DNA from 4 places in the Paenibacillus sp. FSL R7-0026 genome. Region 1 is predicted to be linked to each of the others. Evidence: predicted binding sites of a transcription regulator. Region 1 holds the regulator's gene; each other region holds the start of a gene.

Evidence for each region. The regulator Rex, encoded in region 1, represses fermentation and respiration genes when NADH is low (regulators of the CRP and FNR family bind a similar motif). The targets are predictions, from matches to a motif close to TTGTGAAATATTTCACAA.
Region 2: MKY44_RS26590 (formate/nitrite transporter family protein) is a predicted target of Rex. The motif match lies at 2,394-2,411, and genes of this name have one in related genera.
Region 3: MKY44_RS15960 (L-lactate dehydrogenase) is a predicted target of Rex. The motif match lies at 2,015-2,032, and genes of this name have one in related genera.
Region 4: nadA (quinolinate synthase NadA) is a predicted target of Rex. The motif match lies at 2,480-2,497, and genes of this name have one in related genera.

Annotation. Positions count from the first base shown of each region.
Region 1 is NZ_JBBORG010000001.1:3,966,573-3,970,268, reverse strand. It holds gene dinG (ATP-dependent DNA helicase DinG) at 1-1,777, shown strand, start outside; gene MKY44_RS17415 (redox-sensing transcriptional repressor Rex) at 1,996-2,649, shown strand; gene MKY44_RS17410 (amidohydrolase) at 2,636-3,696, shown strand, end outside.
Region 2 is NZ_JBBORG010000001.1:6,062,319-6,066,014, forward strand. It holds gene MKY44_RS26585 (molybdopterin-containing oxidoreductase family protein) at 1-1,008, opposite strand, end outside; gene MKY44_RS26590 (formate/nitrite transporter family protein) at 1,435-2,286, opposite strand; gene MKY44_RS26595 (FAD-dependent oxidoreductase) at 2,672-3,696, opposite strand, start outside.
Region 3 is NZ_JBBORG010000001.1:3,623,884-3,627,579, reverse strand. It holds gene MKY44_RS15965 (hypothetical protein) at 1-835, shown strand, start outside; gene MKY44_RS15960 (L-lactate dehydrogenase) at 1,012-1,941, opposite strand; gene MKY44_RS15955 (WD40/YVTN/BNR-like repeat-containing protein) at 2,278-3,555, shown strand.
Region 4 is NZ_JBBORG010000001.1:63,963-67,658, forward strand. It holds gene hpt (hypoxanthine phosphoribosyltransferase) at 1-122, shown strand, start outside; gene ftsH (ATP-dependent zinc metalloprotease FtsH) at 223-2,268, shown strand; gene nadA (quinolinate synthase NadA) at 2,569-3,507, shown strand; gene nadB (L-aspartate oxidase) at 3,543-3,696, shown strand, end outside.

The DNA of each region.
Region 1 (3,696 bases):
AATCAATAAACGTGAGTTCGCTACACCCAAAGAGGATTACTTCACAGCCGCTCAGATGATCGTCTGGCTTACGCAGACCGAAACCGGAGATGATGAGGAACTTAACCTTAGCGGACGCGGAGGGGACTTCTGGGAGACGGTACAGAGCGAATCCGAATCATGTCTGGGAAGATCCTGTCCATGGTTCCGCAAATGTTTCTACCATCGTGCCAAACATGAGGCTGGGTTGTCTGATATCGTAATCACCAATCACTCCAAATTATTTACGGATGTGAAAGCCGCGCATCAGCTGCTGCCAGCCTATGAGAGTCTTGTGATCGATGAGGCACATCATCTGGAGGATGTCGCTGGTAAACATCTTGGAATGCATATGAAATATTTCACTTTGGTTCATACACTGACCCGCCTGTTTAAAGACAGTCGTAATGGACAGCTGCCTATGCTTCGGTCGCAGTTATCCGGGCATGAAAATTCGGTGCAATGGGGCTCCATGGTGGATCAGATGTTCCCGCTCGCTCTTGAAGTTAAGGAGCTGTGGGATCGTATGAGCGATGCCTTGTTTGGTCTGTTGCCTGAACGAAGTGATGCTTCACCGGGAGAGACGGGGCAATTTTCACTGCGTCTGAAAGCATCTCAGAAACCTGCAAAATGGCAGGAGTTGCAGGATCTGGAGAACCAGATCTATGTGACTCTGGGCGATTTGGTTCGCAAAGGGGACAAATTGCTGCTTGAGGTGAAAGAAGATCAGGATGATTATCAATCGGATAGTCTGATCACGGACATTACAGGATTACTGAAAGATCTGACCACATTGAAGGAAAATCTACGTTTCTTCATGCGTATGGATGACGCCAAAACGGTGTACTGGATGGAAGCCAGCGGCCAGTTCCGCAGCAAATCTCTCCAGCTGTATGCCGTACCTGTAGATGTGAGTGCACAACTTAAGGATTTGTTTTTTGACAAAAAGAAAAGTGTTGTTCTTACATCCGCTACGCTCTCCGTGGATAAGTCATTCCAGTTCATGATTGAACAGCTCGGCTTACAGGAAGCCGCCGAGAACAATCGGCTATTAACGTCGATGTTGCCATCACCTTTCAATTATCGCGATCAGGCACTTCTGGTGATTCCGCGTGATTTCCCAAGTGTGAAGGGAAGTGTGGGTGATGCGCACTTTGTCAATATGCTGGTGCAATCACTCGCAGAGACGGCAATTGCTACGCGTGGACGCATGATGGTTCTGTTTACTTCATACAAGATGTTGCGACAGGTCTATGATCCGCTGAAAGAAGCTCTGTCTGGCAACGACATCTCATTGCTTGGGCAAGGCGTTGACAGTGGAAGTCGTTCCAAATTGACTCGCAGGTTCCAAGATGCCAAAGCTACGGTACTTCTGGGTACAAGTAGCTTCTGGGAGGGTGTAGATATCCCGGGAGAGGCGCTAACCTGTCTCGCTATTGTGCGACTGCCTTTCCAGCCACCGAATCATCCGTTGGTGGAAGCCAAGAGTGAGTTGCTTCAGGAACAGAAGAAAAATCCGTTCATGAAACTGTCCGTGCCACAAGCGGTCATTCGTTTCAAGCAGGGATTTGGCCGATTGGTGCGTACAGCGAAGGATAGAGGAATTGTCATTGTTTATGATACACGGGTGATTGAAGCGTACTATGGTAAATTCTTTTTATATTCATTACCAGGTCCCAAAATGGAGCATATGCTCACGGAGCAGATGGTTCCACGAATTACCGAGTGGTTGGAAAAACCTGCTAATGAACAAAAATAATGGTTGTTTTGTTCGTTATATCATTGCATGACACTATCGTTTGGCGTTAAACTTTATTAGATATTTCCGTATCCGATTAAAGCAGTTGCACGTAAGAACTTATAACCTAAATTACAAGGAGCATTCTGTATAAAATGTCACGTTTATCTTTGAGTTTATACAGAATGCTCATCTTTTCATCTATTATTTTATCGTGGCCTTGGTAAGGGGGAGCAAGAATGAAATCGGATAAAATTTCGGAAGCGGTGGTACGACGTCTGCCTGTTTACTTGCGTTATTTGAGCGAGTTGCATCAGCGTGAGGTGGCTACTGTTTCTTCTCAAGAGCTTGGACAGAGGCTGGATCTGAATCCGGCCCAAATTCGTAAAGACCTGGCTTACTTCGGTGATTTTGGTCGTAAAGGGATCGGGTATGATGTATCCTATTTGATCGAGAAAATTCGTCACATTCTCAAAATTGATCAGCAAATTAATGTAGCTCTGGTAGGCGCGGGTAACCTCGGACAGGCCTTGTCCAACTACAACGCATATCTGAAAGACAACATGAAGATTGTTGCTGTATTTGATGCATATGGACCGAAGATTGGTAGTCAAATCAACAGTTTGACGGTAAAACCAATGAATGAATTGACGGAAGCGGTTAAAACGGATAACATCCGCATCGGTATTATCACGGTTCCGGATACGGAAGCCCAAAATGTAGCCGATCAGCTTATTGAATCGGGAATTGAAGCGATCCTTAATTTTGCACCAACAATTCTAAAAACACCGCCGCATATCCGCATTCACCATGCTGACTTTACAACGGATCTGCTAAGTTTGGCCTATTACTTGGAGACTGGAAAGGACGACGAGGAAGATGACAACAAATAGATGGGTAATTCACAACGGCAAATTTGCCGTTAATGAAGGCGGCACAACATGGAACGTGGTCCAAGGATACATGGTTGTTGAGAATGACAAGATTGTGCATATTGGTGAGACATTGCCGGATGAAGACAAAAATTGTACCAAAGTGGATGGAAAAGGACTGTTCTTCCTGCCGGGTCTGATCAATACGCATGGTCATGCAGCGATGTCGTTGCTCAGAGGGCACGGAGACGATCTTGCATTGCAAGTATGGTTGCAGGAAAAAATGTGGCCGATGGAAGCGAAAATGACTTCAGAAGACGTATATTGGGGAACTTCGCTATCAGTGCTTGAAATGTTGAAAGGCGGAACTACAGCGTTCCTGGACATGTACGATCATATGGATCAAGTTGCCAAAGTTGTGGAGCAATCCGGCGTTAGAGCAGCACTGGCACGTGGTGTAATCGGGCTGTGCTCGGAAGAAGAACAATTGCGGAAGCTGGAGGAGTCGGCTGCGTTTGCGCGTGAGTGGAATGGACAGGCAGATGGTCGCATTACAACCGTAATCTCGCCACATGCACCATATACATGCCCTCCTGACTACATAGAGAAGCTTGTGCAGGTCGCGAACGACCTAAACCTTCCCCTTCATACACATATGTCGGAAACGCTTCGTGAAGTCGAGCAGAACGTGGCTGATTATGGACTGCGTCCTGTGGCACATCTGGAGAAACTGGGCTTTTTCTCCCGTCCATCCCTGGTTGCACATGCGGTGCATCTGAATGACGAAGAGATTGAGATTCTGGCCCGACATGATGTGGCTGTGTCCCATAACCCGGGAAGTAACCTGAAACTCGCTTCCGGTGTTGCGCGGGTACCTGCGTTGCTGAAAGCAGGAGTTACTGTGTCACTCGGAACAGACGGACCGGCAAGCAACAACAACCTGGATATGTTCGAGGAAATGAGACTGGCTGCATTGATCCACAAAGGTGTATCCGGTGACCCGACGGCAGTGCCAGCAGGCGAAGCGTTACTACTCGGAACGTCATACGGTGCCAAATCCATCTTCTT
Region 2 (3,696 bases), 2.1 Mb from region 1:
GCTGTTGGTGCGAACGGCACCGCCGCCTTGCTTCAGCCATTGCCCTGTAATGGCAGGCAGACATGCAACGCTACGCACGTTCATCCCCCCATTATCATGGTGCTGGAGACCATTGCCGATGTGAATATGAGCTGCTTGTGCGTTGCCGTATAGTTCGGCCAGCTCCACAATGGTTTCCTCCGGCACGCCCGTAATACGTGCAACGCGGTCAGGGGTGTAACTGCGGACATGATCACGTAGTGCCTCATGACCTATCGTATACTTTTGCATAAACGCTTCATCCGTTAGTCCCCGTTCGAACAGCACATGCATCAATCCCAGCGCCAGTGCGCTGTCCGTGCCCGGATACAAAGGAATAAACCAGTCGCCCCATTGGGCGGTACGATTGCGATGAACGTCGATGACGACGATCTTGGCACCTTTCTTGCGGGCTTTCTCCGCCAAAACGACCTGGTGCATATTGGTACTGACGATATTGCCGCCCCACACCAGGATGAGATCCGCATGCTCCGTATCTTCCGGCACCGTTCCACGATTGGCACCCATCGTATATTTCCAGCCGGTATTTCCAGCAGAGTTACAGATCGTCTGCTCCAGTACACTCGCACCAAGCGCATTGAAGAAACGTCGATCCATGCCGTCTACGCCGAGAATGCCCATGTTACCGTAAAAGCTGTAGGGCAGGATGCTCTCCGGGCCGTAGGTTTCGGACAATGCAGTGAATTTGGTCGTAATCTCGCGAATCGCTTCATCCCAACTGATTCGTTCGAACTTGCCTTCACCTTTGGCTCCTACACGTTTCATCGGATATTGTAGACGTTCGGGGTGATACACCCGCTCAGTCATATTCCTAACTTTATTACAGATGGCACCCTTGGTTATGGGATGATCCGGATTGCCTGCCACCTTCACAATTTTGCCGTTCTCTTTATGTAATAACAGACCACAAGTGTCCGGACAGTCGAGCGGGCACACCGCCGCAAATATACCATTCTCCTGATCGATCATCGTAAGGCTCCCCTCTATAAAAGCTATCCCTATATCATATCTTCTTCGAGGTAATCGCGTAAAGAGAACAGTATGTTTTTGCTTCATATTCGCCGCTATGGCGGCTTTAAATTATTTTCAAAAAAATGTTTTTGAGTTGATTCAACTTCAGAATTCAGGGGTAAATTAAAAATAAGGCATTAGGCTAGTGTTTCCCCACTTCCTCCTCATGCCATATCATGGACCACTCCCGAAATTCGCCATGAACAGGTTTCGTTCCCCCGAACCTTGTCATGGCGAATTTATTTTGCGTTAAACTCCAACAAGGACCCCATACAAAAAAACGATCCCGCCCTGCTCCATCACAGCATATTCGCCATGAACCGAGCAAGATCAGAATCGTCTTCACTTCTGCTATAAGTGTATATATGCCCCGCTCTGTGCCCTCTATGCCTGCTTACTCAACATCACTCTAGCCTCTGTCTCCACAGGTTCGATCGACGTCGCCATCTCTGGCTTCACTTTTGGTTCAACTTGGCGCAGGTACACCACCCAATAGGCTGCAGCTACAAACAGAGCACCACCAGTCAGATTCCCGAGCCATACCGGAATGAAATTCATCACATATTGGCCCCACGAATAATGTCCTTCGAAGATTGCCGCCGGGATGAGGAACATATTGGCCACAACGTGCTGGAATCCAATCGCCACAAACGCCATCGTTGGAAACCAAATCCCTAGTACCTTGCCACTCATCGTATCCGAAGCATAAGATAGCCACACGGCCAGCGCGACCAGCCAGTTACAGCCGATGCCAGAGATGAAAGCTTGCAGGAAGCCGTCATGCAGCTTATGCCCAGCCATATCCACCACTTTTGCCAGATATACACCCTCTCCGGTCAGACCCAGCACATGTCCAAACGCGTACGCGACAAACAAAGCTCCAACAAAATTACCAATCGTCACTAAGGTTAGATTTTTCAACATGCTACCCACGGATAGTTTTCGTGCAATCGTTGCAAGTGGTACTGCCATCATGTTACCTGTCAGCAACTCGCCACCACCGATGAGCACCAAGATTAGTCCCACCGGGAACACTGCTGCACCAATCAGATTGACCAGACTCCCCCACTCTGCCGGCGCAGAAGCAATCACCCGAATATCCAGTAGAAAACCCAGCGCAATAAAAGCCCCTGCCAGAAAACTAAGCACCAGTACAGAAGACACCGGATACTGAGCCTTCTTCATTCCTGTTTGCGCCGTATATTGTGCAACCTCAAGAGGTGTTTTTGCAGCCATATCATTCATCCTCTCCTTCATTGTTCATCATTGGATAAAACATCTGAAATTCATTAGTTATGCGTTGAATACCACATCCTAATTGTATCTCGGTCCTAAACATAACTTTGTGCAAATTATCACAATGTTGTTTAAAAAGATACTTTAAAAGTGTCTTGGAATAGTTATGACAGCAAGAGTATAGTAAAGCCTTTTGAAGCTGTAAAATCACAAAAAAGACTGACGATATACTCGCCAGTCTTCTTTTTCCTTTATAAACGTCTATAATCCGTCCGCCTTGTTTCGTAATCCTGGCAGTTATTGTACACCTCTTATTTACGGACAAGCATGACTTATCTTCGTATCGCGTTTATCATGCAATCTGTTCAACCATCTATTCTCTTCCTTACACCATTGCTGGTGCTTTTACTTCTATTGGAGGCAGTGCTTGCAGACCCGCCGTGTTCAGGAAGTTCCACGGTTTGTTGTAATGTGGCTGGAAGAAGAAGTCGATGAAGGCCAGCTCATCTACGGTCATGTTGTTTTGGATGCAGACCGAGATCGTATTAATCGATTGGGTCAGATCAACCTGAGACATCACCTGTGCTCCGACGATCCGACGAGTTGCCTGCTCATATACCACTTTAAGCAACAGTTTCTCAGCCGTTGGCATAAACTCCGGACGGTAGCTGTCTTCCAGTACCACGGATTCAACAATCAGACCTTCGTCAGCAGCAGACGTTTCTGTCATCCCGGTACCTGCAATATTTTGCTCATAAATTTTGATACCCGATGTGCCTTGTGTACCCATATACGGTGTTGTAGGACGAACCAGGTTACGGGCTACAAGTGTACCCATCCGCACGGCGTTGGTTGCCAGTGGAATGTAAGCTGCTTTGCCTGTTGGGTTGTAATGAATAGCACAGCTGTCACCCGCAGCGAAGACGTCTTTTTGACTCGTTTGCATATATTTATCCACGATGATTGCGCCGTTTGGCAGCATATCCACTTGGCCTTTGAGCAGCTCGGTATTTGGACGGAAACCAATGCACAGAATAACCAGATCGGTTTCAAACTCTCCTTTGGACGTAATCACCTTAGTTACTTTGCCATTTTCACCAGTAAACTTCTGTACCGTTTGACCAAGAGCCAGCTTGATGCCGCGTCCAGTCAACGTATCTTCAATCGCATCCGTGAATTCAGGGTCCAGGTATTTGTTCAAAATACGGTCCACACTGTCGATCAGGGTAACTTCCTTGCCGTTCATCTGGAAAGCCTCAACCAGTTCTACGCCGATATATCCTGCACCTACAACAGTAACACGTTTGGCATCTTTGGCTTTTTCAATAATCGTGTTGGAATGATTGTAGTTTTTGCAAAGTAAAATGTTATCCATCTCGATGCCTTCAAGCTTTGGAACGACAGGCCATG
Region 3 (3,696 bases), 340 kb from region 1:
ATTTGTAACCGTACGTAGAGCAGGAGTTGATACGACAGTTCCTCAAAGCTTATGGAATGTAGATCCATTAAACGGGACAGGACCAAGCGGAGCTACACTAAACTTATCAAAAGGAAATATATACCAAATTGTGTTTACATGGTATGGTTACGGAGTGATCGAATTTAGAGTGGTTATCCCTGATCCCGTAACGTTAGCCCAAGAGGTAGTTACCGTTCATCGATTCTCCCCAACAGGTCAAACAAGCTTTGTTGATCCAAATCTTCCCTTAAGAGCGCAAGTCGCCAATAATGGAACCGGTGTTGCTTATAGTATATTTGTGGGTGGAAGACAATATAGTATTATCGGAAAATATGAACCAACCTATAGAGTCACTTCCGAAAGAAGAAGAATAACAAATGTTACATCAACATTAACACCCGTCATTTCATTTACAAGAAAAGCTGTGTTTCCAGCGGGTTCGGCTAGAACGAATTCGGTACAGGTGAATTTGGAAGAAATTAATGTTATTTCATCCGTAGATCTAAGTTACCAAGTGCTTGTAGGAGGGACGTTAAATGGAACTTTTGTTAATTATCCCACAGCTACAACGATTATTCCTGATAGCGAGACCGCACTGCTAGTCAACAATACCTCTACAACAATTACAGGTGGAGAAGTGGTGTTTCAAGGCATTACAGGAGGGGGAGCAGGGAATACCAAAATATTGGCTTCTTCAGAACTTTTGGATTTCACTCTTCCGGAAAATCAGGTTGTAACTTTAGCCGTATCGAATATTGGTGGTCCAGGCTCGAACACAGTTGATGTGGTATTTAGAGTAACGGAGAGTTGGTAATTAGTAATACACTGTAACGATTGACATCGAATGATTCGAAATTTTGAATTAAAAAATGTTCAAAGATAAAAATTAACGGAACAAATGTTATGTAAACTAAATGAAATTTAGAAAGCTAATAACCACCTGAGTACTCCTTAATACAGGAATACAGGTGGTTATTTTTTATACTTGGATTATTCCAATCCAGCGATTTGTTCTTTTAATTTGTTAGCAGATGCCTGGAAAGCCACTTTCTCGGATTCATTCAGTGGAAGAGGTAGAATTTCGCGCACACCGTTGCGATCTACGACACATGGAACACCCAGATAAACATCCGATACACCATTGTAGTCTTCAAGGTACGTGGATACGTTCAGAACGGAGCCTTCGTTGCCGAGAATTGCAGCTACAATGCGGTCCAGAGCAAGGGCGATTGCATAGGAAGTCGCGCCTTTGGCATTAATAATCTCATACGCTGCATTTTTGGTGCGGTCGAAGATATCCTGTTGTGTTTCTTCATCCAATTTCAGATCTGTTCCTGCAACGTTAGCCAGGCTCCATACCGGTACTTCGGAATCTCCATGCTCACCAATAATGTGTGCGTGAATACTACGCGGGTCGATCCCTTTATTCTTACCAATCAGGTAACGGAAACGTGCGCTATCGAGCAATGTACCTGAGCCGATGACACGGGAAGCAGGCCATCCGCTTTGTTTCCATGAAGTATAGGACAAAATATCTACAGGATTGGTTGCAATCAGTAAAATACCATGAGAATTCACTTCAGTAATGCGCTCAATAATATCTTTGAAAATGCTTGCATTTTTCTTCAGCAGATCAATCCGAGTTTCGCCCGGCTTCTGGGAAGCACCGGCTGTAATAATAATGATATCTGCATCTTTGCAGTCGGAATAATCGCCAGCCCATACTTTCACGCCTCCCGTAAATGGAAGACCGTGGTTCATATCCAGCATTTCGCCGGTTGCTTTATCATGATTCACATCCACAAATACCAACTCGGACGAACGCTGTCTCAACATTAGCGTGTATCCCGTTGTTGTTCCCACCGCACCCATGCCTACAATCACGACACGACTTGGTTTCAGAGCTGCACTATTTGTCATGTTCATATCCTCTCCTTTTTGGGTTATACTCCCATCCATATTAAGGGATTAGAGAATATAAAGCGAGTGTTGTCTATAAAATAGTTCACATTTCATGTCTTTTTACCAATTATTCCGTCGAAAAACAGTTTAGGATAAAATTAATGGTAATATGTGTGCGACCTATAGCCCAGAGTATGAGCTGGAAAAAGGGAGCGGGCCGACCATGAGTGGGCAATGAGCCTTTTACATAAGGTTTGTGGTAGAATAGGAGCAGTGGATTCTGATGAATCGTAAATAAAACGCCATAGGACAGGCATGCGCGCCTGTATATTGGATGAGAGAGGTGGAGCCCACTTGCGTTCGCAATGGATTAAAATCGCGCAGACAGCATTGCTGTCTATAGGTATAGCAGCTGTATTGGCTGCATGCACCGACTCAGATCAACCTCCGGTAGCAGAACCTCCGCAGCAGCAGGAGGACGCCGGGAATACAGGGCAGACGTTAACTGTCGTTCCCCCTGTGAACAGTACAGAATCTGCAGATATGGCCAAGTACCAAATACAGACCCGTTTGACCGATTTTCAGTTGCTCAATGACAACGGAGGATTGGCGTGGGGTGTGACGAGGAATGCGCTGCGCCTGTACTACACTCAGGATCAGGGAAAGACCTGGACCAATATTTCACCTTCGGAAAATGTACAATTTCCGGCTAACCCTAAATATGGACAAAGCATTTATTTTGTAGATCGTGCGCACGGTTGGATTGTTCGTGAAGGCATGGGTGGAACAGATACCATGGTGCTTCGCACCAACAATGGGGGCGTAACATGGAGTCTGTCTTCTCTGTCCAAGACGGATAAAGTGACTGCGATCTCATTTGTATCTCCTGAAAAAGGCTGGATTCTCACTACGGTCGATACCGCTATTGGTAAACAGGAGAAGAAACTCTACTTTACCGAGGACGGTGGAATCACCTGGAACCGCATGTCATCGAGTAATGAAGACGGCAAACAGGAAGCAGAAGAGATTTCCAAACGTGGGTACACCACGGGGATGACTTTCTCGGATCCAAAGCATGGTTTCTTAACAGCGCTGGAGTTCGGCACACCGAAGTTGTATGTAACATCAGACGGCGGAAAGAACTGGAATACTGGACCATCCTTCTTTGATCGAAACAAATTTAACGGGTGTGGTAATTTCAGTGTTAGTTCACCACAATTTTTTGGACGTGAAGCGCAATCAGCCTGGATGTCAATGTCCTGTTCTAAAGGGGAGAGCACGACATTCAATGGATTTTTTACCACCGACGGCGGAAAGAGCTGGAAATTGTCCAATTTCACTTTAAACAAACAAACGGGTCCGAATCGTAACCTTTCACCGGTATTTCTGAACGCGTCAGAAGGTTGGGCGATGCAAAAGGGCATAACCTACCACACCAAGGATGCGGGCAAAACGTGGAGCGCTCTTCCTGCAAGCAGTGTACTGGAGAAAATTCTCGAAGACTATCCGGAGATTGTGAAGATGCAGATGGTTACCCCCAAGCTTGGCTGGATATTGGTTGAAAATACAGATGCCAAAAGATCGTTGTTATTGCAAACGGTAGATGGCGGTGTACATTGGAAAGTACTATAAACGTAGAGTGTTATCGATGTGAATAGATAGGAGAAAGGAGAGGAGCCTAAGGGTTCCTTTCTTTTTTACTTTGTTTGTGAAATAAATCACAAATAAATCCACTAGAAGGTGATATATTTAACTCAACAAGAGAAGGAGTGA
Region 4 (3,696 bases), 3.9 Mb from region 1:
CTCATTACACAGGCTTTGACATTCCTGACGCGTTCATCGTTGGTTACGGTTTGGATTTTGCGGAGAAGTACCGGAACCTGCCCTATATCGGGATTTTGAAGCCGGAAGTCTATAGTAGCTAATATCCTGCCCGACCCAAGCCTTGAGCTGTTCTTGGCTTCTGTTGAGAAGCCATGTCGGGCTATGTTAAAATAATTAAAGTGTCTCGAGAGGAGGTAGGGGATGAATCGGTTCATCCGGAATTCTGGTTTTTATTTGATTCTTTTTTTAGTTGTGGTGGGGATAGTCCAGTTCGTCAGCAATGGCGGCGAAGCCACCGATAATCCTAGATATGATCAGTTGCGTGCAGCGATCAAAGCCAACAATGTCTCTGAATTGACGGTTCAATTCAACGGTCAAACGTATCTCGTGACCGGTCAATACAAGAAGGCACCTGATGGCGCCAAATCAGAAAATTTCTCAACGTATATTCCTCCTACGGATGAGGCAATTAGTGAACTTGTAGCTGCAAGTGAAACTAACAATTTCCAATATCATCAGGAGCCAATGAAAGGTGACAGCATCTGGTTGACGTTGCTGACTTCCTTTATTCCTTTGATCATTATGTTCCTGCTGTTCTTCTTCCTGTTTAATCAGGCTCAAGGCGGCGGCGGTAAAGTAATGAACTTTGGTAAAAGCCGTGCTCGTCTCTACAACGAAGAGAAGAAGCGGGTTACATTTGAAGATGTTGCGGGTGCTGACGAAGAGAAACAGGAACTTGTTGAGGTTGTAGACTTCCTCAAGGACCCTCGTAAATTCGCAGCAGTAGGTGCACGGATTCCTAAGGGCGTATTGCTCGTAGGGCCTCCAGGTACCGGTAAAACATTGCTCGCTCGTGCCGTAGCCGGTGAAGCGGGTGTACCATTCTTCACTATTTCAGGTTCCGACTTCGTGGAAATGTTTGTCGGTGTCGGTGCATCACGTGTACGTGATTTGTTTGAAAATGCGAAGAAAAATGCCCCATGTATCATCTTTATCGATGAGATTGATGCTGTAGGACGTCAGCGTGGTGCTGGTCTCGGTGGTGGTCACGATGAACGTGAACAGACACTCAACCAGTTGCTCGTTGAGATGGACGGATTCGGAGTTAATGAAGGTATTATCATCATAGCTGCAACGAACCGTGCAGATATTTTGGACCCTGCCTTGCTGCGTCCTGGACGTTTTGACCGTCAAATTACGGTTGACCGCCCTGATGTAAGAGGTCGTGAAGCTGTCCTGAAAGTACATTCCCGTAATAAACCACTGACCAAAGATGTGAAGATGGATATTATCGCGAAGCGTACAACAGGTTTCTCTGGTGCAGATCTGGAAAATCTCTTGAACGAAGCGGCATTGCTTGCAGCGCGTCGTAACCGTAAAGATATTTCCATGAAGGAAGTTGACGAAGCGATTGACCGTGTCATCGTTGGTACGGAGAAGAAAAGCCGTGTCATCAGTGATCGCGAGAAACGAATCGTTGCTTATCACGAAGCAGGTCATACCATTGTAGGATACTTCCTCGAACATGCTGATATGGTACATAAAGTGACCATTATTCCGCGCGGACGTGCGGGTGGATATGTAATCATGTTGCCAAAAGAAGACCGTATGCTGGTTACCAAGCAGGAATTGCTGGATAAAGTAACCGGACTTCTCGGGGGTCGTGTAGCTGAAGAATTGTTCATCGGAGAAATTGGTACTGGTGCATACAGTGACTTCCAGCAAGCGACAGGTATTGTTCGCAGCATGGTTATGGAATACGGTATGAGTGAGAAATTGGGACCTATGCAATTCGGAAGTTCACAAGGACAGGTATTCCTTGGTCGGGATATCGGTCATGAACAGAATTACTCGGATTCCATTGCTTACGAGATTGATCAGGAAATGCAACGCTTTATCAATGACTGTTATGAGAAGTGTAAGGACTTGCTTGTTAAACATTCAAAAGAGATGCACCTGATCGCTCAAACTTTGCTTGAGGTAGAGACTTTGGAAATGGATCAGATCAAGCAATTGATCGAAACAGGTTCTTTGACTCCAAAAGCAGAGAATGACAATGATGGTGAAGGCACACCATCTGAAGGCGGAGAGCCAATCATCGACACCATCGGTGATGTGCGTGTTCGTATTCAAGGTAAAGATGAAACGCCTGAGCCACCAGCCGGAGATATTCCAAACGAAGCTCCGAATCTGGAAAAGGGTAATAACAATAACCCGGATGATGGCGGAACGAAGCCAACGTCTTAATGCACAATACATCTGGCTATGATAGCAGGTGAAATCAAGAGAGCCCTCGAGGCTCTCTTTTTTTTATCCATTATTTTAAAAGAGGATAGATAAAGATAAACGGGAGTTAGATGGCGAACCAGTTAGCAAACAGGTGGTTACAGCGCTGTTCCGGGCCTTTTTCATTTATTGACAGAGTCGTGAACGTTGTGTAAATTAGTTGTTAAACCGCTTGTGATTCGTTTCTCAAGCGAAGATAACGACTTAGGTTAGCCCACGAAACAGCGCATGACGCTGTCCCGATAAAGGAGAGGATCACAGGTGGAAGCTCTGGCTTTAGAGCGCAAGGCTGAGATGAACCGCGAGCTGCGTGAGCGGCTTATGGTGTTGAAGAAGGAACGTAATGCCATTATTCTTGCCCATTATTATCAACGTGACGAAGTACAGGAGGTTGCCGACTTCCGTGGAGATTCGTTTCTGTTAGCCCAGAAGGCAGCACAGACAGATGCGGATGTGATCGTTTTCTGTGGTGTTCATTTTATGGGTGAAAGCGCTAAAATTCTTGCGCCAAATAAAACAGTTATTATCCCGGACGAACGTGCGGGCTGCCCAATGGCAGATATGGTGAATGTGGATGGACTACGCAAATTGAAAGCACAACATCCTAATGCCAAGGTGGTTACGTATATCAATTCCTCGGCTGAGATCAAAGCAGAGACTGACATCTGTTGTACATCGGCGAACGCAGTCCGGGTTATTCAATCGGTGGATTCCGACGAAATTATCTGGGTACCGGATAAAAACCTGGGACATTATGTGCAGCAGCATACAGACAAGAAAATGATTATCTGGGAAGGTTACTGCAACACTCACGATATGCTTACAGTCAAAGATGTGGTGGAGATGAGAGCCAAGCATCCAAATGCAGAGTTTGTTGTCCATCCAGAGTGTCGCCCTGAGGTTGTAGAAATGGGTGATTTTGTAGGCAGCACAACAGCTATTCTGGAGTATTGCAAAAATTCATCAGCGAAGGAATTTATCGTAGGTACCGAAGATGGTACAGGATATCAGCTTCGTCTGGATAGTCCGGATAAACAGTTCCACTTTGCTACCAAGTTCCTCGTATGTCCCAACATGAAGGTGAACAACTTGAAGAAACTGGTGAAATGCCTGGAAACGATGAGGCCGCAAATCTACGTGCCACCGGCCGTTGCCGACAAAGCCAGAGAATCGCTAGAGCGCATGTTGTTGGTAAAGTAGGATGCGCTACTCTTGCTCCAAGACAGGTGAATAACATGATACCGCAATATTTAGTTGATTTTGATCTGTCTGCCCTACCCATGGTAGAGACGGATGTACTGGTTATAGGCTCAGGGATTGCTGGTTTGTTTACTGCCATTAAGGCAAGTGAACAACAACGTGTATTAATGATCACAAAGAAGTCATTAC